Regions from separate parts of the Streptomyces sp. NPDC048419 genome, predicted to be linked through region 1. Evidence: riboswitches for the same ligand, from Rfam matches in the RefSeq annotation. Region 1 holds a riboswitch; each other region holds the start of a gene.
What was found. A riboswitch is a leader RNA that binds a small molecule or an ion and turns the genes downstream of it on or off. The one in region 1 is predicted to bind cyclic di-AMP.
Positions count from the first base shown of each region.

Region 1 (7,584 bases):
CATCAGCGCGGGCACGCTGTCCCCGGCGAGCGAGCGCAGCACGCGTGCGTGCTCGGTGGTGCGCTCCTTGATGATCGTGCGGTAGGAGGAGATCATCCGGCCGGCGGCCTGGCCGTCGCCGAGGATGCCGCGCAGCTGCTCGATCTCTCCGTCACGGACCATCTGCCAGAACTCGGCGCCGTCGGCCGGGTCGGTCAGCGGCAGGTTCACATTGAGGACACCCGGCAGCTCGACGTCCGGGCCCTCCAGCTTCTGGTCCGCCGCGTTACGGAAGTCGAAGATCGTGTGCAGGCCCAGGGAGGACAGGAAGGCGGCGTCCTCGTCGGTCGCGTGGGCGAGGTGGCCGCTGCGGAACAGCACTCCGCGCCGCACCCGCCGTCCGTCCGTGGTCGGGAGCCCGCCGACGTCACGGAAATTGCGGACACCGGCGAGCTCGGGTTCGGTCGACGGAATCTGCTGCGTCACGGGTGCTCCTCCCACTCCACCCGAACGGCGCGACTCGTCGACGGGCGCTCAGTCGACCATACGACATGGATTCCTGAGGCAATGAGTTGTCCACAGGCGTTGCGACCAGGCCTCACCGCCCTTGATGATGTTGGCAATTGAGCGCACCTGTTCGGATGTGTGGGGGCTGGAATGCTGGAGATCGCCGACAACGGCCGTACGTGGCTCCTGAGCGGGCCGGCGAGCAGTTACGCCGTGCACCTCACCGAGGACGACGAGCTGCTGCATCTGCACTGGGGCCCGAGGATCACGCTCGCCGACGCCGAGGCCCTCGCCGTGCGCCCGCTGCCCGACTACTGGCCCTTCGAGTCCCCGCTCGACGGACGCGAGGAGTACCCGGTCGAGGGCGGCCCCCGCTTCGTGCGTCCCGCCCTGTCGGTCCGCACCGAGGAGCGGCGCGGAACGGAGTGGCACTTCGAGGCCCACGACTCCGAGCCCGGCGCCGACGGCGGGCTGCGGCTGCGCTTCCGCGACGGCGGGCTGACGATCACGCTGCACTACCGGATCCGGCACGACGTCGTGGAGCGCTGGGTGAGCCTCGGCAACGAGGGGCCCGCGCTGGAGCTGCTGCGGGCCGATGCGGCGACCTGGACCCTTCCCGAGCGTGTGGGCTGGCGGCTGTCACAGCTGCATGGGCGCTGGGCCGCCGAGTCCCGGCCGGCCGCCTCGCCCCTCACCTACGGCGAGAAGGTCGTCGGCAGCCGCCGCGGCCACACCGGGCACCAGCATCTGCCCTGGGTCGCCCTCGACACCGATGCGACCGAGGAGCACGGCGAGGTCTACGGCTGCGCGCTCGGCTGGTCCGGCTCCTGGCGGATAGCCGTGGCACAGCTGCCGGACGCGCGCGTGCAGATCACCGGCGGTGCCGGGCACGACGACTCCGGACTGCTGCGTCTGGAGTCGGGACAGTCGTACACGACACCTGTCTTCGCCGGCCTGTGGAGCGACGGCGGCTTCGGGGGTGCGAGCCGCGCCTGGCACGCCTACCAGCGCGCGTACGTGATCCCGCACGCGGACCGGGACCGGCCGGTGCTGTTCAACTCCTGGGAGGCCACGGAGTTCGACATCTCCGAGGAGCAGCAGTCCGCCCTCGCCCGGCGGGCCGCCGCGATCGGCGTCGAGCTGTTCGTCGTCGACGACGGCTGGTTCGGCAGACGCACCAGCGACCGGGCCGGACTCGGCGACTGGACGCCCAACCCCGACCGCTTCCCGAAGGGGCTGAAGCCCCTGGCGGATCATGTGCACTCCCTCGGCATGCAGTTCGGCATCTGGGTCGAGCCCGAGATGGTCAACCCGGACAGCGACCTGTACCGCGAGCACCCCGACTGGGTCCAGTTCCAAGCGGGACGAAAGAGGACGGAACTGCGCAATCAGCTCGTACTGAACCTGGCCCGCGAGGACGTCCAGGACTATCTGTGGCAGCAGCTCGACACGCTGCTCTCCAGTGCCCCGATCGACTACGTGAAGTGGGACTTCAACCGCGCCTTCACCGATGCGGGCTGGCCCGGCGAGCCCTATCCGCAGCGGCTGTGGACCGACCATGTCCACGCCCTGTACGCGCTGTTGGACCGGCTGCGCGCGGCCCACCCCGGTGTCGCCTTCGAGTCGTGCTCGGGCGGCGGCGGCCGCATCGACCTCGGGATCATGAGCCGCACGGACCAGGTGTGGACGTCCGACAACACCGACCCGCTCGACCGGCTCGCCATCCAGCACGGCTTCAGCCAGATCCACCCCGCGCGCGTGATGGCCGCCTGGGTGACCGACAGTCCCAACACCCAGCTCAACGGCCGAGTGAGCTCGCTGCGCTTCCGCTTCGTCAGCTCCATGGCCGGCGTGCTCGGCGTCGGCGGCGACCTCACCCGCTGGAGCGAGGAGGAGCTGGCCGAGGCGGGGGAGTGGGTCGCCCTCTACAAGGAGATCCGCCCTCTGGTGCAGCACGGCGACCTGTACCGGCTGCGGCCGCCGACGGGCGGGCTGAGCGCGGTGCAGTACGTGCGCGGGGACGAGGCGGTCGTCCTCGCCTGGCTCCAGGCGCAGAGCTACGGCGAGCCCGTGCCCGCGCTGCGGCTGAAGGGTCTCGACCCGGCAGCCTCGTACGAATGCCCTGAAACGGGCGAAATCCATAGAGGTGCCGTACTTCTGCATCACGGATTGCGCACCGGCCTGCGAGGCGATCTCGACGCGGCGGTCTTCCGGCTGCGCCGCATGTGAGCGTTGTGTCCGTATTGGGGCATTGGTGTAACTCGCTCCGGAATAAGGCCTCCTGGCGGGAAGGCGCGTGAGGAGCGTCATATCCGTGACCGAACGTGGTCCGTCATGTTCACGTAATTCACGTGCTTCACAAGGGAATTCGACGGGAAGACGCTCCCGTAATCCACGCAGGGTCACCACTATTTCCCATTAAGGATCAACAGAAACGCTTTCACAGGGAACCGTCACTTGTCCCTTTGCGTCTTCGTCGCTTACGTTCGCCACCGATCCGGACGGACGCCCAATCCTGCCGCTGCCCGGTGCCCGCACAACTCACCCGTGAACGGCAGGAACGGGGGACCCACAGGTATGACCGCCTGTTCCGGTTCCCGGAACGGCTTGGGGTAAAGCCGCGTCAAACGCGCGGCCGGGCATCTCCAGTCCGCACCCGACAGCTCACCTCGTAGGCGCCGGAGAGGAATTCGTCATGCCCGCGAAGGGTAAGCACCGCCGTCCGAAGTCCCTGCGCTTCACCCGCACCATCGCCGTAGCCGGAACCGGTGGCGCCGCGCTCGCGCTCCCGCTGATGGGTGCCACCGGCGCCCACGCCGCCACTGCGGACTCCGTTTCCCAGTCGGTTTCGCAAAAGGCCGTCCAGTCCCTTCCGGGTGCCGAGAAGAAGGCCACCGAGAAGAAGAGTGCCGTGAATCACAACGGCGTTCGGACCTATTCGGTACGGTCCGGCGACTATCTCTCGAAGATCGCCGATGAGCAGCACGTGGCCGGTGGCTGGAAGAAGGTCTACTCGGACAACCGCCAGGCCGTCGGCGACGACCCGTCGCTGATCCACCCGGGCCTGAAGCTCACGCTCGGCAAGAAGGCCGCTCCGGACGCCACCAAGTCCTCGGCCGCCCCGAAGGCCTCGGCCAAGAAGCCAGCCGTCAAGAAGTCGGCCGTCAAGAAGTCGACGGTGAAGAAGACCACCGCGACGCAGGCCTCCGAGACCACCGGCAGCGGCTTCACCCTCCCGGTGAACAGCTCCGCCATCGGCACCGGCTACAAGGTGGCCGGCAGCATGTGGTCCAGCGGCTACCACACCGGCGTCGACTTCGTCGTCCCGACCGGCACCACCGTCAAGGCGGTCGGCACCGGCACGGTCGTCTCCGCCGGCTGGGGCGGTGCGTACGGCAACCAGGTCATCATCAAGCTGGCCGACGGCCACTACGCGCAGTACGGCCACCTGTCCCAGATATCCGTCTCGGCCGGCCAGGCCGTGACCGCGGGACAGCAGCTCGGCCTCTCCGGCGCGACCGGCAACGTGACCGGCCCGCACCTGCACTTCGAGATCCGCACCACGCCGAACTACGGCTCCGACGTGGACCCGGTCTCCTACCTCCGCTCGAAGGGCGTCACCGTCGGCTGACCCCCCGGCGGCAACCTGCCTGACACGCCACCGAAGGCCGGACCCTCGATCCCCGGGTCCGGCCTTCGGTATGTCCGCGCACAGGTGCGGCAGTTGAGACGGCAACAGCGCCGGCCAGGTGGTTATTCCGAGCTTGGCGAACACTTTAGAAGTGTCTTATCTCACCGCCCGTCAAGCCCTTCTGACGCTTTCTTACGGTCGCGTAGGTCACATTCGAAGGTGGATCATCGGTCGATGTGGCAGACGATTCGAAGAGTGACAGCAGAGCAGTGATCGGGTCGTACGTTGCGGTGGGGGACAGCTTCACCGAGGGCGTCGGCGACCCCGGCCCCGACGGGGCGTTCGTCGGCTGGGCCGACCGTTTCGCGGTGCTCCTCGCGGACCGCCGACCCGAGGGCGACTTCGGCTACACGAACCTGGCGGTGCGCGGGAAACTGCTCGACCAGATCGTGGCGGACCAGGTGCCCCAGGCGATCGCCCTGAAGCCGGAACTGATCTCCTTCTGCGCGGGCGGCAACGACATCATCCGGCCCGGCACCGACCCCGACGAGGTCGCCGAGCGCTTCGAGCGGGCCGTCGTCCGGCTCACCGACGTCGCCGGCACCGTCATGGTGACGACCGGGTTCGACACCCGGGGCGTCCCCGTGCTCAAGCACCTGCGCGGCAAGATCGCCACCTACAACGGCCATGTCCGGGCCATCGCGGACCGCTACGGCTGTCCGGTGCTCGACCTGTGGTCCCTCAAGACCGTGCAGGATCGCCGGGCCTGGGACGGCGACCGGCTCCACCTCTCGCCCGAGGGGCACACGCGCGTGGCGCTGCGGGCCGGGCAGGTCCTCGGCCTTCAGGTGCCGGCCGACCCGGACCAGCCCTGGCCGCCGCTCCCGCACCGCGGCGCCCTGGAGATCCGCCGGGACGACGTGCACTGGGCGCGCGAGTACCTGGTGCCCTGGATCGGCCGCCGGCTGCGCGGCGAGTCCTCCGGGGACCACGTCACGGCCAAGGGGACGCTGTCGCCGAACGACATCAAGATGCGGATCTCCAAGGTGGCTTGAGGCCGCGGAGGCCGACCAGGGTGACCTGAGCCCCCGCCCCGGGCGGGGGCTCAGCGCTCGGAGGCCGTCAACGCCTTCCGCTCCAGGCCCAGTTCGCGCGCCAGGGCCTCGTCCACCCACTCCTGCGCCCGCGCGCGGGAGATCGCACCGGCGTACGACGTCATCTGCACGGCGAGCCCGTCGAGCAGGGCCGTCAGGCGCAGGGCCGCGCCGTGCGGGTCCGGGCAGCGGAACTCGTCGGCGGCCACGCCCTCGGCGATCACCTCGGCGAGCGCCGCCTTCCACTGCTTGTCGAGATCGCGCGTGACGTCCTGCAGCGCTGTCTCGCGCAGCGCCGCCGCCCAGCCCTCGATCCACAGCCGCCAGCCCTTGGCCTGGCCCGTCGGCGCGTACCAGCGCACCGCCGAGCGCAGTCGCCGCAGGGCCGTCGTACGGCGGCCGAGCAGCTTGCGCAGATGGGCGAGGTCGTCCTCGGCCGCGAACGTGAACGCGGCGGCGACCAGCTTCTCCTTCGTCGAGAAGTGGTACAGCACCAGGGCGTTGCTCACGCCGAGAGCGGAGGCCACGTCGGCGATCCTGACCGCCGCCACGCCCCGCGCCTCGATCTGCTCGATGGCTGCCCGCAGCAGTTCCTCACGCCGCTCGGCCACGCTCAACCGCACTCTCGCCACGCGGTCACCCTATTCCGTTGCCGCGTGCGGTGCCGGGCCAGGCCGTCACTTGGCGAGTTCCACCGGGTACAGATCGGTCCGTGCGACCGCCGCGTCGCGCTCGGCGGCCAGCGCGGTGCGGCGTGCGTCGGCCATGTAGCCGTCGTAGCCGGCCTGCGAGGCGAACTCGATGAGCTGGATCTCGTCCGGCCGGCCGTCGGCCCCGTCGGCCCGGGCGCGCTGCACCAGCCGGCCGTCGTGCTCGCCCAGCAGGGCCAGCACCCTGTCCTCGTAGGCGGCCAGAGCCTTTGCGGCACCCGGCCGCGACCACAGCAGAACGCACAGTTGAACGGTCATGACGCCCGACCCTACCGACGCCGGGCGCCGCCGCCCCAGACGACCTCTTGACACCCCCGCGCGGCCGGGGCCACACTCCCGCACTACTGACTGCTCATTCAGTCAGTAGTCGTCGTGAGTAGGAGTCCGCCGTGACCCAGACACCGACCACATCCGGCCCCCGGCAGGGCCCCGAGAGTCCGGACCTCTCCGCGGGCTGGGGTGAGCAGCGCACCCTGCTCCGCAAGGATCTGCGCCGCCTCGACGTCCTGTTCTTCCTCATCTGCACGCTCGTCGGCCTCGACACCATCGGCTCGGTCGCCGCCCAGGGCCCGCAGGGTCTGACCTGGATGGCGATCCTGGCGGTCGCCTTCTTCCTGCCGTACGGACTGCTGGTCGCCGAACTGGGCGCCGCCTTCCCCGTCCAGGGCGGCCCCTACGTGTGGACCAGGCTCGCCTTCGGCCGGCTCACCGCGGGCGTCAACCAGTTCCTGTACTGGATCTCCAACCCGGTCTGGGTGGGCGGCAGTCTGTGCATCATCGCGCTGACGACCTGGGAGGAGTTCTTCACCCCGCTGCCCGGCGGCTGGAAGTACGCGGCCGGCCTCGCCTTCATCTGGGGCGGCGCGCTCGCGGTGGTGCAGTCGGTGCGGATCGGCAAGTGGGTGCCGATCGCCGGCGCCGTCGCCCGCATCGTGCTGCTCGGCTTCTTCCTCGTCTCGGTGGTGATCTACGCGGCCCGCAACGGCGTCCACGCCCTGCCCGCCGGCGAATTCACGCCCACCTACGCCGGCTTCGTCGCCCTCGTCCCCGTCCTGATCTTCAACTACGTCGGCTTCGAACTGCCCAGCTCGGCCGCCGAGGAGATGCGCAACCCGCGCCGCGACATCCCGCTGGCCATCTTCCGCTCCGGCCTGGCCTCCCTGCTCCTGTACGGCGGCCCGATCCTCGGCATCCTCTTCGTGCTGCCGGGCGACCGCATCGGCAGCCTCGGCGGGTTCATCGACGCCTGCAAGGCCGTCTTCACCGTCTACGGCGGGTCGATCGCGGCCGACGGCACCGTCACGCTCACCGGCTTCGGCTCCGTGTGCGGCGGCATCGCGGCGGCCGGGCTCGTCGTCGGCCTGCTCACCTCGGGCGTCACCTGGGCGATGGGCGCCCACCGCGCCCAGGCGGTGGCCTGCGCGGACGGCGCGGGACCCGCCTGGCTCGGCCGCATCTCCGAGAAGCACGGCACACCGGTCCGCGTGAACCTCCTCTCCGCCGTCCTCGCCTCCGCCCTGTTCGTCATCGCCCTCAACCTCACCGGCGGCGACGGCGAGAAGTACTTCGCGGCCGGCCTCGGCCTGACCATCTGCACGACGTTCATCTCCTACGTCGTCACCTTCCCGAGTCTCGCGGTACTGCGCCGTAAGTACCCGGACGT
Region 1 is NZ_JBICXT010000016.1:73,505-81,088, forward strand. It holds gene ACGFYN_RS29685 (tyrosine-protein phosphatase) at 1-465, opposite strand, end outside; gene ACGFYN_RS29690 (alpha-galactosidase) at 637-2,715, shown strand; cyclic di-AMP (ydaO/yuaA leader) riboswitch at 2,993-3,177, shown strand; gene ACGFYN_RS29695 (peptidoglycan DD-metalloendopeptidase family protein) at 3,182-4,117, shown strand; gene ACGFYN_RS29700 (SGNH/GDSL hydrolase family protein) at 4,387-5,172, shown strand; gene ACGFYN_RS29705 (TetR/AcrR family transcriptional regulator) at 5,223-5,843, opposite strand; gene ACGFYN_RS29710 (hypothetical protein) at 5,889-6,179, opposite strand; gene ACGFYN_RS29715 (APC family permease) at 6,311-7,584, shown strand, end outside.

Region 2 (7,584 bases), on a different contig from region 1:
CCTTGCGACGGATCTCCTCGTCGGTGGTGGAGTCGGCCTTGTCGAGCTGCTCGAGGACGTGGTTGCGCAGGCCGATGGCCTCCTCGACGCCCTTCATACCGATGCCCTGCTCGGCGAGGCCGGGGATCGGGAAGGTGCGGGAGACCGCGCCGAGCGCGATCACCAGGTAGTCGAAAGGCAGCTCGTACGCCTCGCCCACCAGCGGGGAGATCGTGGCGACCTTGCGGTCCTGGTCGATGGTGGTGACCCGGCCGGTGAGGACCTCCGCCTTCGGCAGCACGCGTCGCAGCGGGACGACGACGTGGCGCGGGGAGATGTTGCCGGCGGCGGTTTCGGGAAGGAAGGGCTGGTAGGTCATGTACGACCGGGGATCGACAACCGTGACGGTCGCCTCTCCGTAGCGCATCTTCTTCTGGATGCGCCGAGCTGCGTACAGGCCTACGTACCCACCGCCTACTACGAGGATCCTGGGACGCTCCGTGGTGCTCATGCCATCGAGTATCCACCTGCTTCAGGGGGTGGGCTCGTGCGCCCCTTCACAAGCATCGACAGGGGGTGTGTTATTCTCCGCGACCCGTCTGACGCGACCCGTCGGGCGACGGGTATTGCCGGGGCGGTACGTCCCGTTGTCAATGCCGCGTGAGCTGGCTCTCCGTCCCTGAGCGACCGCCGTGAGCCCTCCGAAACACACCCTTGGAAGACCCTCTCGGGGCGCCCTCATCCACCCCGATTGAACACGTTCAAGGGCCTGTTGACCCCCGAAAAGCTCAAGCGGAACGCTTTTCCTGCTTCCACGAGGCGGATTTCCTTGTGAAGAACTTCACGAACTTCGTCGGCGGGGCGTCGCCGAGAGGCCCCGCAAGGCCCCTCGGGGCACGCTCATACGCTATCCGACCTGCTCGTCCGAGAGCTACTGATCAGTAACGAAGGAGACCTACGCCACCGACCAGGCGATGCCGTCGAGGATGTCGTGCTCGCTGACCACGACCTCCTCCGCGCCGGTCCGCTCCATGATCGAGAGCAGCACCAGGGCGCCCGCCGCGATGACGTCGACGCGCCCCGGGTGCATGGAGGGGACGGCCGCACGCTCGGCGTGGGTGGAGTGCAGCAGCCACTCGGTGATCTCGCGGACCTTCTCGCGCGGGACCCGGGAGTGGTGGATGCGCTCGGAGTCGTACTCGGGCAGCTCCTGCGCGATCGCCGACACGGTGGTGACCGAGCCCGCGAGCCCGACCAGCGTGCGCGCCTCGCGCAGCGGGACGGTCTCCTCGGCGAGGTCGAGGGCCCGCTCGATGTCGGCCCGCATGGCCGCGATCTGCTCCTCGGTGGGCGGGTCGGTGACGGCGCCGTCCCGGACGAGGTGGCGCTCGGTCATCCGGACGCAGCCGACGTCGACCGAGCGCGCCCCGCGCACATGGTCGTCGCCCACGACGAACTCGGTGGAGCCGCCGCCGATGTCGACGACGAGGTACGGCCTGGCCATCTCGTCGCTGCCGGTCAGCTCCTTCGTCGCGCCGGTGAAGGAGTACTCCGCCTCCTGCTCGCCGGAGATGACCTCCGGCTCGACGCCGAGGATGTCCACGACGCCGCGGACGAAGTCGTCGCGGTTCGAGGCGTCCCGGGAGGCCGAGGTGGCCACGAACCGGACCTTGGCGGCGCCGAGTTCGCGGATCACCTCCGCGTACCGGCGGCAGGCGGCGAAGGTGCGCTCCAGCGCCTCGGGGGCGAGCCGGCCGGTGCGGTCCACGTCCTGGCCGAGCCGCACGATCGTCATGCGCCGGTCCAGCTCCAGCAGTTCACCGGTGGCCGGGTTCACGTCCGCGACGAGCAGCCGGATGGAGTTCGTACCGCAGTCGACGGCGGCGACCCGGGTGAACCCGGCGGGCACCATCGGAGCGTCGGCGAAGAAGCCGCTGCGGATCGCGGTGGGGTCCTGCACCTCGCCCTGCTCACCGGGGTGCTCGTCCGCCGGGTCGGGCGCGGCGAGCGGCTGCACGCACGGGCCCTTGCGCCACCACTCCGGCAGCATCGCGATGGCCTCGTCGCCGAGCGGGTTGACGCCCGGGCCCGCGGCCAGGGAGTGGCCGACCAGCACATGCAGGCACTTCACCCGGTCCGGCATGCCGCCCGCGCTCGGGAAGCCCTCCAGGACCTCGATGGCGTCGCGGCGGGCGATGTAGTCCTCGTGCGCGGCGCGGTAGGCGGCGGCCAGTTCCGGGTCGGTCTGCAGACGCTCGGTCATCTCCTTCATGACGCCGTTGGCCTCCAGCGTACCGATCGCGGAGGCGGCGCGCGGGCAGGTCAGGTAGTACGTCGTCGGGAAGGGCGTGCCGTCGGCCAGCCGCGGGGCGGTCTCGACGACGTCCGGCTGTCCGCAGGGGCAGCGGTGCGCGATGGCGCGCAGCCCGCGCGGCGGCCGCCCGAGCTGCTGCTTGAACGCTTCGACGTCCGCGGCGGTGGGCTCGGTGCGCGGGGTGGGCGGCGGGGGCGTTTCCATGCCTGTCTTTCTACTTGTTCAGCGGTTCACCGGCAGGAGGCACCGGTTCACCGGTCGGAGACGTCGGTTCACCGGCCGGAGGCGTCCGACTTGTCGACGTCGTCCCAGACGTTGGTGTACCAGGGGCGGTCCGCCGCCCCGAGCTCGGACCGCGACTGCTTGGCCGCGTTCGGGTCGATGACGACGTAGCCCGTCTCGCCCGGCATCACGTAGTGCAGCCGCTGCCGGATCTGCTGCTCGGCGTAGGAGTCGTCCTGCCAGCGCGCCTTGAGGTCGCGCAGCTGCTCGACCCGCTCGCGGGCCTGCTGCTTCTGCCGCTGGAGATCGGAGATCTCCGAGCGCTGGGAGACGTACTGCCTTATGGGATACGCGAGGGCCACGACCAGGGAGCACACGACCAGGGCGAGCAGGGCCGCGCGACCGGTCAGGCGCGAGCGGCGGGCCTGCCGCTTGGTCTGCGAACGGTAGACACGGGCCGCCGTCTGCTCGCCGAGCAGCTTGATCCTGGTCGCGGTCGAGAACCGGTCCCGGTCCTTCACGGCCATGTCCCCGCCTCCCGGTCACACGTGCGTACGTCCCCGCACACGGTACGGGACCGGTACGGGGACGTACGTACGACTGGCTCGGGCTTGACCACGAAGGGCCCTCGAAGTTGGTCAGGCCCGGAGGTTGGTCAGCCCTTGAAGCGGGGGAAGGCGCTGCGGCCGGCGTACACCGCGGCGTCGTCCAGGATCTCCTCGATGCGCAGCAGCTGGTTGTACTTGGCGACGCGCTCGGAGCGGGCCGGGGCGCCGGTCTTGATCTGGCCGCAGTTGGTGGCGACCGCGAGGTCGGCGATGGTGACGTCCTCGGTCTCGCCGGAGCGGTGGGACATCATGCACTTGAAGCCGTTGCGCTGGGCCAGCTCGACGGCGTCCAGGGTCTCGGTCAGCGAGCCGATCTGGTTGACCTTGACGAGCAGCGCGTTGGCGGCGCCGTCGTCGATGCCGCGGGCCAGGCGCTCCGGGTTGGTGACGAACAGGTCGTCGCCGACGATCTGGACCTTGTCGCCGAGCTTGTCCGTGAGGACCTTCCAGCCGGCCCAGTCGTCCTCGAACAGCGGGTCCTCGACGGAGACGAGCGGGTAGGCCGCGACGAGCTCCTCGTAGTACTCCGTCATCTCGGCGGCGGAGCGCTCCTTGCCCTCGAAGAGGTACTTGCCGTCCTTGTAGAACTCGGAGGCGGCGACGTCGAGCGCGAGGGCGATCTGCTCGCCGGGGGCGTAACCGGCTTCCTTGATGGCCTCGAGGATGAGGTCGAGGGCCTCGCGGTTGGAGCCGAGGTTCGGGGCGAAGCCGCCCTCGTCGCCGAGGCCGGTGGCCAGGCCCTTGCTCTTCAGCACCTTCTTGAGGGTGTGGTAGACCTCGGTGCCCCAGCGCAGCGCCTCGGAGAAGGACTCCGCGCCGATCGGGGCGATCATGAACTCCTGGATGTCGACGTTCGAGTCGGCGTGCGACCCACCGTTCAGGATGTTCATCATCGGCACCGGCAGCAGGTGCGCGTTCGGGCCGCCCAGGTAGCGGAAGAGCGGCAGGTCGCTGGCCTCGGAGGCGGCGTGGGCCACGGCGAGGGAGACGCCGAGGATGGCGTTGGCGCCGAGCGAGCCCTTGTTGTCGGTGGCGTCCAGGTCGAACATCGCCTGGTCGATCAGGCGCTGCTCGGTGGCGTCGTAGCCGACCAGCTCCGGGCCGATCTGCTCGATCACGGCGAGGACGGCCTTCTCGACGCCCTTGCCCTGGTAGCGGTTGGGGTCGCCGTCGCGGAGCTCGATGGCCTCGAAGGCACCCGTGGAGGCGCCGGACGGGACGGCGGCACGACCCGTGCTGCCGTCGTCGAGGCCGACCTCGACCTCGACCGTGGGGTTGCCTCGGGAGTCCAGGATTTCCCGGGCTACGACGACGTCGATGGACGGCACGAGCATCTCCTTCATGGATGTGACGCGACTACGGCAGTAGCGCGGTGGCGCTGCGAGACGAGCCTAACCGCCCGAGGCCGATCGGCCAGCCGGTCGCCCACCCCTTGAGCAGAACCGAGAGTAAATTGTTTCCGAACGGAACAAAAACCGGCGCGGAAGCACGCGCGCGGGGCACAAAAAGCCCCGCCCCGGTGCGTACGGGGGAACACGCACCGAGGCGGGGAGACCGTGGGGACGGGGGCGGACCCTCACGTGTCCTCCATGCTGGAGGACACGGCTGTCAGGGCGCTGGGGTCCGGCTACCGGCCCGCTGTCACTTGAGGTGCAGCTGCTGGCCCGGGTAGATGAGGTCGGCGTTCTGGACGATGTCCTTGTTCAGCTTGAACAGCTTCGACCAGCCACCGGCGACGTGGTGCTTCGTGGCGATGGTGCTCAGGGTGTCACCCTTGACGACCTTGTACTCGCCGTCGCCCTTCTTGACCTTCTTGCCGGTCGGGGTGGTGACGGTCTTCTGGCTCTTCTGCGACTTCGCGGCCGGACGCTCGGAGGAGCGGGAGGCGGCCTGCGAGTCGGAGTGGGTGGTGGTGCTCGGCTTCGAGGCGGCGGCACCGTTGTAGGCGGCGCCGGACAGGCCCGTGCCGCAGACCGGCCAGGCACCCTTGCCCTGCGCGGCGAGAACCTTCTCGGCGACGGCTATCTGCGCCGACTTGGAGGCCTGGTTGGCCTGCGGGGCGTAGGCGGTGCCGCCGTACGCGGCCCAGGTGGAGGCGGAGAACTGCAGACCGCCGTAGTAGCCGTTGCCGGTGTTGATGGACCAGTTGCCGCCGGACTCGCACTGGGCGACCTTGTCCCACTCGGAGGCGGTGGCGGCCGAGGCGTTGCCGGCCGCCATCAGCGGGGCGGCGATGGCGACACCGGTGATGCCGGCGAACGCGGCGACCCGGGTGGCCTTGGAAGGACGACGGTGCTTGCCCTGACCGGAAAACAGCATGGTTGATCCCCTCACCGACGCCTGCGAGGTGAGCTGTCGGGTTCGGGCCGGTTGAGTTGCCCGGTCGCGCCTCGCTCTCGCTCGGCACGGCTACACCCCAAGCCGCCACCGGCAACTTCCCGGTGGGGCACTTACCTTGGGTCCCCCGCTCCTGCCTACGGCGCTTGACGCGACGACTGTTCCCGTGCGGCCGCTGGCAGGATTCGGCGTTGCGGCAGACGGGGCTCGTGTTGACGAGCGGTGAAGACCGTAGACACGCGGTCCGCGGAAATTCAAAGACGATCAGGGCTTCTGAGACTCATCCCACACTTTCACCAAACCGGACATTACCGAGCGAAGTGTGACGTGAACTCCCGTTGGTTTTCGCCCTATTCGCTACCGAGTCGCAGGGTCTGACCGGCCACGATCTGGTTCGGGTCGGCGCCGATGGCCTTCTTGTTCTCGGCGTACAGCGCACGCCATCCGCCGCTGACGTCACGGGAGTCGGCGATGGACGCGAGAGTGTCGCCGGCGTGGACCGTGTAGGTGTCGCCCGTCCGGCTGTCGGCCTTCACCTCGTCGGCGCTCGCGCCACGGTGACGGCCGCCGCCGAGCGCACCGGTGTCGACCAGGCTCCAAGAGCCCGCCGACTGCTCGGAGTTGTCCGACTCGTCCCTCTTCGCCCGGTCTGTGGGTGAGCTGTCACTCCCCTGCGAGGCGCTCGGGGCGCGATGGGGCGGAGACTTGGACGGCGAGGCGGATGCATCGGATTCGGTGGAGTTGTCCGTCTTGTCGGTGGAGGCCGACGGGGACGGGCTCGAGGACTCGTCCGCGGACGAGTCGCCAGACGAATCCGACGAAGAGGACTCATCGGACGAGTTGCCCGAGGAGTTGGACAGACCGAGGGAACCGGACGTCCCGGAGGAGTCGGACGAATCGGAACCGCCGTCCAGCACACCGGTGTCGATGTCCGCCGAGTCCGAGTCCTTGCTCAGCCCGGTGGTCAGCCCGCAGGTGTGGAACGCGCCCACGCCCTGGTCCGCCAGGACCTTCTGGGCGACGGCGATCTGCTGGTTGCGGCTGGCCAGGTCGGGCCGGGTGGCGTAGTCGAGACCGCCGTACCTGTCCCAGTCGTCCTGGGTCAGCTGAAGGCCGCCGTAGCGGCCGTTGCCGTTGTCCTGGCTCCAGGCTCCGCCGGTCTCGCACTGCGCCACCTTGTCCCACGTGCTGCCGCCGTCGGCGGCGCTCGCGCCGGAGGCGGCGAGGAGCGGGATGGCGATCGCGGAGCCGGTCACACCGGCCGCGACGATGAGGGCGGGAGCCTGGCGGGGGCGACGGTGTCGACCGTTCCCGGAGAGCATGCAAGGGCCTTTCGGAGACAGCATTGACCGGCGCGGCGCATGGTGATCGGCACAGCGCACTGGTGGGTGAACGTATCGGCTGACGATCACTTGTCACAAGTTAATGCCGCGTAGATCACGTGAAGATCACATAGTTGAAAGCGTGTCATCTTTGACCGGTTCCGCGCGGTGGTCCGGCCACCGGCCGGTGCCGATACGGTCGTGCTGTGAACGTCCCGAACCCCGCCCCCGAACTCTTCACCTGGGAATTCGCCTCGGACCCGTATCCGGCCTACGCCTGGCTGCGCGAGCACGCCCCCGTCCACCGGACGAAGCTGCCCAGCGGGGTCGAGGCCTGGCTGGTCACCCGCTACGCCGACGCACGTCAGGCGCTCGCGGACGGGCGGCTGTCGAAGAACCCCGACCATCACGCCGAGGACGCGCAGGGCAAGAGCAGGACCGGCATCCCGGGCGAGCGCAGTGCCAACCTGATGACGCATCTGCTCAACATCGACCCGCCGGACCACACCCGGCTGCGCCGTCTCGTCTCCAAGGCGTTCACCCCGCGCCGGGTGGCGGAATTCACGCCCCGGGTGCAGGAGTTGACGGACGGTCTCATCGACCGGTTCGGGGCGCGGGGCGAGGCCGACCTGATCCATGAGTTCGCCTTCCCCCTCCCCATCTACGCCATCTGCGACCTGCTCGGCGTCCCGCGCGAGGACCAGGACGACTTCCGGGACTGGGCGGGGATGATGATCCGGCACGGCGGCGGGCCGCGCGGCGGGGTGGCCCGCTCGGTGAAGAAGATCCGCGGCTATCTCGC
Region 2 is NZ_JBICXT010000014.1:150,627-158,210, reverse strand. It holds gene ACGFYN_RS27685 (NAD(P)/FAD-dependent oxidoreductase) at 1-490, opposite strand, end outside; gene ACGFYN_RS27680 (exopolyphosphatase) at 935-1,891, opposite strand; partial or broken gene ACGFYN_RS27675 (DUF501 domain-containing protein) at 2,096-2,497, opposite strand; gene ACGFYN_RS27670 (septum formation initiator family protein) at 2,566-3,042, opposite strand; gene eno (phosphopyruvate hydratase) at 3,171-4,457, opposite strand; gene ACGFYN_RS27660 (transglycosylase family protein) at 4,765-5,442, opposite strand; cyclic di-AMP (ydaO/yuaA leader) riboswitch at 5,446-5,615, opposite strand; gene ACGFYN_RS27655 (transglycosylase family protein) at 5,811-6,782, opposite strand; gene ACGFYN_RS27650 (cytochrome P450) at 6,989-7,584, shown strand, end outside.
Region 2: linked by a shared signal. The riboswitch ahead of ACGFYN_RS27660 (transglycosylase family protein) and the one ahead of ACGFYN_RS29695 (peptidoglycan DD-metalloendopeptidase family protein) in region 1 are both predicted to bind cyclic di-AMP.

Region 3 (7,584 bases), on a different contig from region 1:
GAGAACCGTTCGACCAGCAGTCGACCACCGTCTTCGAGCAGACCGAGCCGGACGCGTACACGGGACAGGACGCGTACCCGAAGCAGGACGCGTACTCCGGCCAGGACCCGCATACCGACCACAGCCCGTACGGGGACCAGAGCCCGTACGAGGAACACGCCCAGGACGACGGCGAGTTGGGCTCCACCGGTGAACTCCCCGCCGTGGCACCGCTGCTGGACGACCAGGAAGAGGTCGTGCCGGTTCCGCCCTCGCGTGCCGCCGCGCGCAACGCGTCCCGTTCCCGCCGCCGCGCCCCCGCCAAGCGCTCCGCGCTGCTGACCATCGCCGTGCCCTCGGCCTGTGTGATGGGTGTGGCCGGTATCGCCGCCGCTTCCGTCGGCACCTTCAGCGAGGGCAAGGACACCGCCACGACCGCGTCGGACGCGCACGCGGTGAAGCCGTCCTCCGCCAACAACAAGCTGGACAGCCAGCTCCAGAGCCTGTCCGCGGGCGCCGACGACTTCGCCGACCGGGCCAGCCGCACGCAGGAGCGCATCGACCTCAAGGCCCAGCAGGCGGCCGACAAGAAGAAGGCGGCGGAGGAGGCGGCCCGCAAGGAGCGGCTGCGCCCCAAGTTCGTGCTGCCGGTGACCCAGAAGGGGCTCAGCGCCTACTTCGGCCAGGCCGGCATCAACTGGATGTCCGTGCACACCGGTATCGACTTCCCGGTCTCGTACGGCACGACGGTGATGGCCGCGACCGACGGCACCGTCCGTACGCAGTGGAACAGCGCGTACGGGAACATGCTGATACTGACCGCGAAGGACGGCACGGAGACGTGGTACTGCCACCTCTCCAGCTACCGCGTCTCCTCCGGCACGGAGGTGAAGGCCGGCACGCCGATCGCGTACTCCGGCAACTCGGGCAACTCGACCGGCCCGCACCTGCACTTCGAGGTCCGGCCGGGCGGCGGTGCGGCGGTCGACCCGCTGCCGTGGCTGCGCAGCCACGGGCTCGACCCGACGTAGACCTGATGAACTTCCCTGCGAGCCCCCGCCCTTGAGCGGGGGCTCACCTGCGAGCGCCTACAGCTTCTCCACCGGTGCGTACCGCAGCAGCAGCCGCTTCGGTTTCGTGTCGCCGAAGTCGATCGTCGCCTCGGCGTTCCCACCCGTGCCCTTCACGGCGACGACCGTGCCGAGCCCGAACTGGTCGTGGGTGACCCGGTCGCCGACGGCCAGCGAGACCACCGGCTTGTCGGAGGCGCGGCTGGTGGCGAAGCCGGACGCGCCCGAGGCCGAGGAGCGCGAGCGGGAGGACGACAGGGAGGCGGCCACACCGGACGCCGGGCCGGAGGAGACCGGTGACGTGGCGCCCGTCCGCTTCCAGTCGACGTGCTGGGCCGGGATCTCCTCCAGGAACCGGGAGGGCGGGTTGTAGGACGGCTGGCCCCAGGCGCTGCGCAGCGACGACCGGGTCAGATACAGCCGTTCACGCGCGCGCGTGATGCCGACGTAGGCGAGCCGGCGCTCCTCCTCCAGCTCCTTGGTCTGGCCGAGGGCGCGCATGTGCGGGAAGACGCCGTCCTCCATGCCGGTCAGGAAGACGACCGGGAACTCGAGGCCCTTGGCGGTGTGCAGGGTCATCAGGGTGATGACTCCGGAGCCGTCCTCCTCCTCGTCCGGGATCTGGTCGGAGTCGGCGACCAGCGCGACCCTCTCCAGGAAGTCGGAGAGCCCGGGGGGCTCCTCGCCCTCGCCCGCCTCCTGCTCGAACTCCAGGGCCACGGCCGCGAGTTCCTGGAGGTTCTCGATACGGGTCTTGTCCTGCGGGTCGGTCGACGCCTGCAACTCGGCCAGGTAGCCGGTCCGTTCGAGGATCGCCTCCAGGACGGTCGCCGGGCCCGCGCCGGACTCGACGATCGTACGGAGGTCCTCCATCAGCGTGTTGAACTTCTTGACGGCGTTGGCGGAGCGCGCCGCCATGCCGTACGCCTCGTCGACGCGGCGCAGCGCCTGCGGGAAGCTGATCTTCTCCCGCTGGGAGAGGGCGTCGATCATCGCCTCCGCTCGCTCGCCGATGCCGCGCTTGGGGACGTTCAGGATGCGGCGCAGCGGGACCGAGTCCTCCGGGTTGGCCAGCACGCGCAGGTAGGCCAGGACGTCCCGGACCTCCTTGCGCTCGTAGAAGCGGACGCCGCCGACGACCTTGTAGGGCAGGCCGACGCGGATGAAGACCTCTTCGAAGACACGGGACTGGGCGTTCGTGCGGTAGAAGACGGCGACGTCGCCGGCCTTCGCGTCGCCCGCGTCCGTGAGACGGTCTATCTCGTCGGCGACGAACTGGGCCTCGTCGTGCTCGGTGTCGGCGACGTAGCCCGTGATGCGCGCGCCCGCGCCCGCGTTGGTCCACAGGTTCTTGGGGCGGCGGGACTCGTTGCGCTCGATGACCGCGTTGGCCGCGGTCAGGATGGTCTGCGTGGAGCGGTAGTTCTGCTCCAGCAGGATCGTCGTCGCGTCCGGGTAGTCCTCCTCGAACTGGAGGATGTTGCGGATCGTCGCCCCGCGGAAGGCGTAGATGGACTGGTCGGCGTCGCCCACGACGCACAGTTCGGCGGGCGCCAGGTCGTACTCGTTGGGCGGTACGTCCTCGTCGTGGGCCGCCGTGCCCACGAGTTCGCGCACCAGCGCGTACTGGGCGTGGTTGGTGTCCTGGTACTCGTCGACGAGGACGTGCCGGAAGCGGCGGCGGTAGTGCTCGGCGACGTCCGGGAAGGCGCGCAGCAGATTGACCGTGGTCATGATCAGGTCGTCGAAGTCGAGGGCGTTCGCCTCGCGCAGCCGCGACTGGTACATGGCGTAGGCCTGGGCGAGGGTCTTCTCGAACCCTCCCCCGGAGCCGATAGCCTGGGAGGCGCCCCCAGCGGCCTGCGCGGCGAAGTCCTCCTCGTCGATCAGCTCGTTCTTCAGGTTGCTGATCTTGGCACTGAAGGACTTCGGCGGGTAGCGCTTGGGGTCGAGGTCCAGGTCACGGCAGACCAGGGCCATCAGGCGCTTGGAGTCGGCGGCGTCGTAGATCGAGAACGACGACGTGAAGCCGAGCTTCTTCGACTCGCGGCGCAGGATGCGCACGCACGCGCTGTGGAAGGTCATCACCCACATCGCGTTCGCGCGCGGGCCGACGAGGTGCTCGACGCGCTCCTTCATCTCGCCCGCGGCCTTGTTGGTGAAGGTGATCGCGAGGACCTGGCCCGGGTGCACGTTCCGCTCGGCGAGCAGGTGGGCGATGCGGTGGGTGAGCACACGGGTCTTGCCGGAGCCGGCACCGGCCACGATGAGCAGGGGCGTGCCGGAGTGGACGACGGCCGCGCGCTGGTTCTCGTTCAGCCCGTCCAGCAGGGCGGCCGCGTCGATCGCCGGACGCGGGGCGCCGTCGCGGTAGTAGGAGTCCCGGTCCGGCGGCACGTCGAACTTCCCACCGAACAGATCGTCCGGAACCGGCTCCGGTACATGATCGTCCTCGGGCGGCGGCGGGGGCTCCCCCTCGTGCCCGCGAGGGGCTTTGAGGTCCGCCAGGAAGCTGTCGTCAAAGAGGCTGCTCATCGCCTTCCGAGTCTAGGGCGCCTCACTGACAGCCCGCCGCCACCCCGGGAACTTCGCCGGATCGGTGAGATGGCGTGCCCGGAAGCCGCCCCGTGGCCTGCTGCCGTCCAGGGCCGCATCGTCACGTTCCGCAATCACTCGAGGGCAGTCCGCAATGCCCCGCACCTGACCGCGACCGGCCGGAAGTCAGCTCCCGGAACCGGGCACACAACACCAGTCCGGCCAGAATCGGCACGCATCCGCGCAGATCGTTCCGGAAGGACCGCGCCCGGTGACGCCTCGACCAAAGGTCACGAAAATGTATCGGGCATATCGAACATCAACCTTCACAGGGGTCACACGAGTTGGCTACGGTTCCGGGCAGGCCGTACGACCCCCACCGGCGAACGTCGCCGGGCCGCGCGGCCTCCGCCGAATCCGGCGCGCCACCGCGTATCCGGAACCGGGGACCCACCGTTCCCGGGGTGAATCGGTCCGACTCCCGCACAGGGCCCGGACCGTAGGGCAAGCCTTCCGAACCACCCGCCCGAACCCGACAGCTAACCCGGTAGGCGGAACGTGGAAGGAGTCGCCTCCCTTGGCGTCGCACCGCAAGTCGCGCCCCTCAGGTTCACGCGTCGCAGGCATACGCACACCCGCTCTCGCCACGGCCGCGCTCACCTCCGTGGCCCTGCTGTCCCAGTCGGCCAACGCCGCCCCCGTGGCCGACGGCAAGCCGAGCGTGGAGGAGGTCGAGAAGAAGGTCGACGACCTCTACCGTCAGGCGGAATCGGCCACCGAGAAGTACAACGCGGCCAAGGAGAAGACCACGACGCAGCGCAAGCGCGTGGACACCCTCCTCACCGACGTCGCCGAGCGCACCCAGAAGCTCAACGACGAGCGCGAGCAGCTCGGCACGTTCGCCGCGGCCCAGTACCGCACCGGCGCCGCCGCGCCCGACACGGCGACCTTCCTGCTCGCCGACTCCCCGCAGGACTACTTCGACCAGACGCAGCTGATGGGGCGTATGACCTCCCGTCAGAAGAGCGCGGTCGACGACTACTTCACCGAGCAGTCCGCGACGATGAAGAAGCGCCAGGAGGCGTCCAAGGACCTCCAGACGCTCACCGCGACGCAGGACGACCTGCGGACGGCCAAGTCCACGGTGCAGAAGAAGCTCTCCGACGCGCGTGAGCTGCTGTCGAAGCTGAACGCCGAGGAGAAGGCGCGGCTCGCGGCGATCCAGAAGCAGAAGGAAGAGGAGGCCGCCCGCCAGGCGGCCGAGCTGGCCAGGAAGCAGGCGGCCGCGCAGAAGGCCAAGGAGGAGGCCGCGGCCAAGGCGAGCAGCTCCACCTCCGGCTCGTCCTCGGACTCGGGCTCCACATCCACCTCCACCAGCGACTCCACGTACGCCACCAAGGCCGCGAAGACGCTCGCCTTCGCCCGTGCGCAGATGGGCAAGCCGTACGTCTGGGGCGCCACCGGCCCCGACTCCTACGACTGCTCCGGCCTCACCCAGGCCGCCTGGAAGGCCGCCGGCGTCAGCCTCCCGCGCACCACCTACGACCAGGTCGACGCCGGCACCACGGTCTCCCTCACCGACGCCCAGCCGGGCGACCTGATCTTCTTCTACGACGACATCAGCCACGTCGGCATCTACATCGGCAACGGCATGATGATCCACGCCCCGAAGCCCGGCGCGTACGTCCGCGAGGAGTCGATCTACTACGCCGGCTCGTCGATCATCCACAGCGTGGTGCGGCCGGCCTGAGACACGCGCGGGGCACTCCCCCGCGCGTAAATTTGCCGCGCCCGCGCGCGTGCCCCGCCCGCAACACCTCTCGCGCTCCCTAGCATCGGCCCCATGTCCGGACCGACCTCCTTCCGCGCCTGGTGGGCGCAGCGTCCGCCGGCGGCGGGCGCCGCCGTGATGGCCACCGGCATCGTGTCGGTCGGTCTGTATCTGACGGAGCACGCGGTGCTGTCGCGGATCGCCCTGGTCCTGGCCTGTGCGGCCTGGGTGGGTCTGGCGGCGGACTTCGGCATGCGCCTGGTGCGGGACCGGGAGAGGTGGTGGGCGGACGCGCGCAGGCCGCAGTCGCTCACCGCCGTCGCGGCGACCGCCGTACTCGGGGCCCGGTTCTCCCTGGCCGGCCGGCCGACCCTGGCCGAGGCCCTGCTCGCGCTGGCGGCCGTGCTGTGGCCGGTGCTGCTCGTCGAGGTCGTACGGAACTGGCAGCGCCGTATGCCGGGATCGGTGTTCCTGTGCTGCGTGGCCACGCAGGGGCTCGCGGTGCTCGGCGCCACGCTCGCCGGGGCCGAGGCGACGGCATGGCTCGCGCACACGGCGCTCGTGCTGTTCGGACTCGGGCTCGTCCTGTACTGCGTCGCGCTGACCCGCTTCGACCTGGGGCAGGTGACGGAGGGGCGTGGGGACCACTGGGTGGCGGGCGGTGCGCTCGCCATCTCTTCGCTCGCCGGGTCCAAGCTCCTCGCCGCGGACAGTGCGCGCCTGTACCTGTGGAACGACGACGACCGCGGCGTCCTGCGCTCAATCACGGCGGCCCTGCTCGTGCTCGACCTGGCCTGGTACGCCGTGCTGCTCGTCGGCGAGGCGGCCCGGCCGCGGCTGCGCTACGACGCGCGCCGCTGGGCGACCGTGTTCCCGCTGGGCATGACGGCCGCGGCGCTGCTGTCCGCCGCCTCGGCCCTGGACGCCCCGTGGCTGAAGGGGCCCGGGCAGGTGCTGCTGTGGATCGCCGTGGCGGTGTGGGTGGCCGTCGCCGCGGGGGCCGCGGCGGACGTCCGCGCCGGTCTCAGGTCCACAGCACCGCAATGAAGATGTTCGCCGTGGTGAGCAGGCCCACCAGTGCGAACAGGCCCTTGTCCACCTTCTCGTCGTCCCGCTTCACGTAGACCAGGCCGAGGATCACCACCAGCAGCGCCAGCTTGATGCCGATCTTGATGGTGTTGACGTCGTGGTCGTCGGCCTGGTTGAGGCCGACCAGGACCGCGCCGGTGACCAGCATCGTCAGCGCCCCGTGCAGCATGCCGGGGACGAAGCGGGCCGTGCCCTGTCCCATCGCCTTCAGCTGGGTGAGGAAGCCACCGAGCAGCGCGGCGATGCCGATGATGTGCAGGGCGACGAAGAGATGGATGAGTACGTCCATGGGGCTGGAGCTTAAACAGGGACGCATGGGGCGTCCGACACCGGCCTGCCCTTTCAACGGTTGTGCATATATGCGGCTCATAGCAGTCCGTCCCGCGGCCGTGGTCCGGAACCCGCACATCGGTCAGCGCACTGCGTGAAGTCGACGGCACGGCTCCTGGATCACGGTCGCAAACGGTCACCCGGCGATCCGGCGGCGGCACTTCCGCACTTCGTGTCACCGAACGGTCACGGTCAGGTTTAGCGTCCTGCCCCAGGTGACCGGCTCCCCACCGCCGCCCGGGCCAGGGGCGGCAGTCGGACACCACCGCCGAGAAGGTCCGGCGGCGGCCCGCTCCCCCTGTGCGGGCCGCCGCCGGACGCGTAAAGCCGCCGGGGGGCGAGGCGGCCCTACGAAAGGACGTGCTGTCCACGTGGCAGCGCACCGCAAGACCGGTCGGCGTTCACTCGGCGGCGGTACGGCCCGCACCGCCTTCACCATCGCCCTGGCGGGCGCGGCGACCGCGACCGGCTTCGACGGCACCGGACACGCGGAGCCCGATCTGACACCGGCGCAGGTCAAGGCGAAGGTGGACAAGCTGTACCAGGAGGCGGAGACCGCCACCCAGAAGTACGACGGCGCGAAGGAGAAGGCGGACGCGGCCGAGCACCGGCTCTCCACGCTGCGGGACGAGGCGGCACGCAAGACGGACAAGCTCAACTCGGCGCGGGACGCGCTGGGTTCGATGGCCGCCGCGCAGTACCGCGACGGCGGTCTCGACCCCGCTCTGCAACTCGCGCTGTCGGACGACCCCGACCGCTACCTGGAGGGCGCCGAGTTCGCCGACCGGGCGGGCACCCGGCAGGCGGCGG
Region 3 is NZ_JBICXT010000002.1:74,217-81,800, reverse strand. It holds gene ACGFYN_RS04310 (M23 family metallopeptidase) at 1-1,010, shown strand, start outside; gene pcrA (DNA helicase PcrA) at 1,068-3,584, opposite strand; cyclic di-AMP (ydaO/yuaA leader) riboswitch at 3,984-4,154, shown strand; gene ACGFYN_RS04300 (NlpC/P60 family protein) at 4,162-5,334, shown strand; gene ACGFYN_RS04295 (tellurite resistance/C4-dicarboxylate transporter family protein) at 5,428-6,402, shown strand; gene ACGFYN_RS04290 (hypothetical protein) at 6,380-6,733, opposite strand; gene ACGFYN_RS04285 (NlpC/P60 family protein) at 7,146-7,584, shown strand, end outside.
Region 3: linked by a shared signal. The riboswitch ahead of ACGFYN_RS04300 (NlpC/P60 family protein) and the one ahead of ACGFYN_RS29695 (peptidoglycan DD-metalloendopeptidase family protein) in region 1 are both predicted to bind cyclic di-AMP.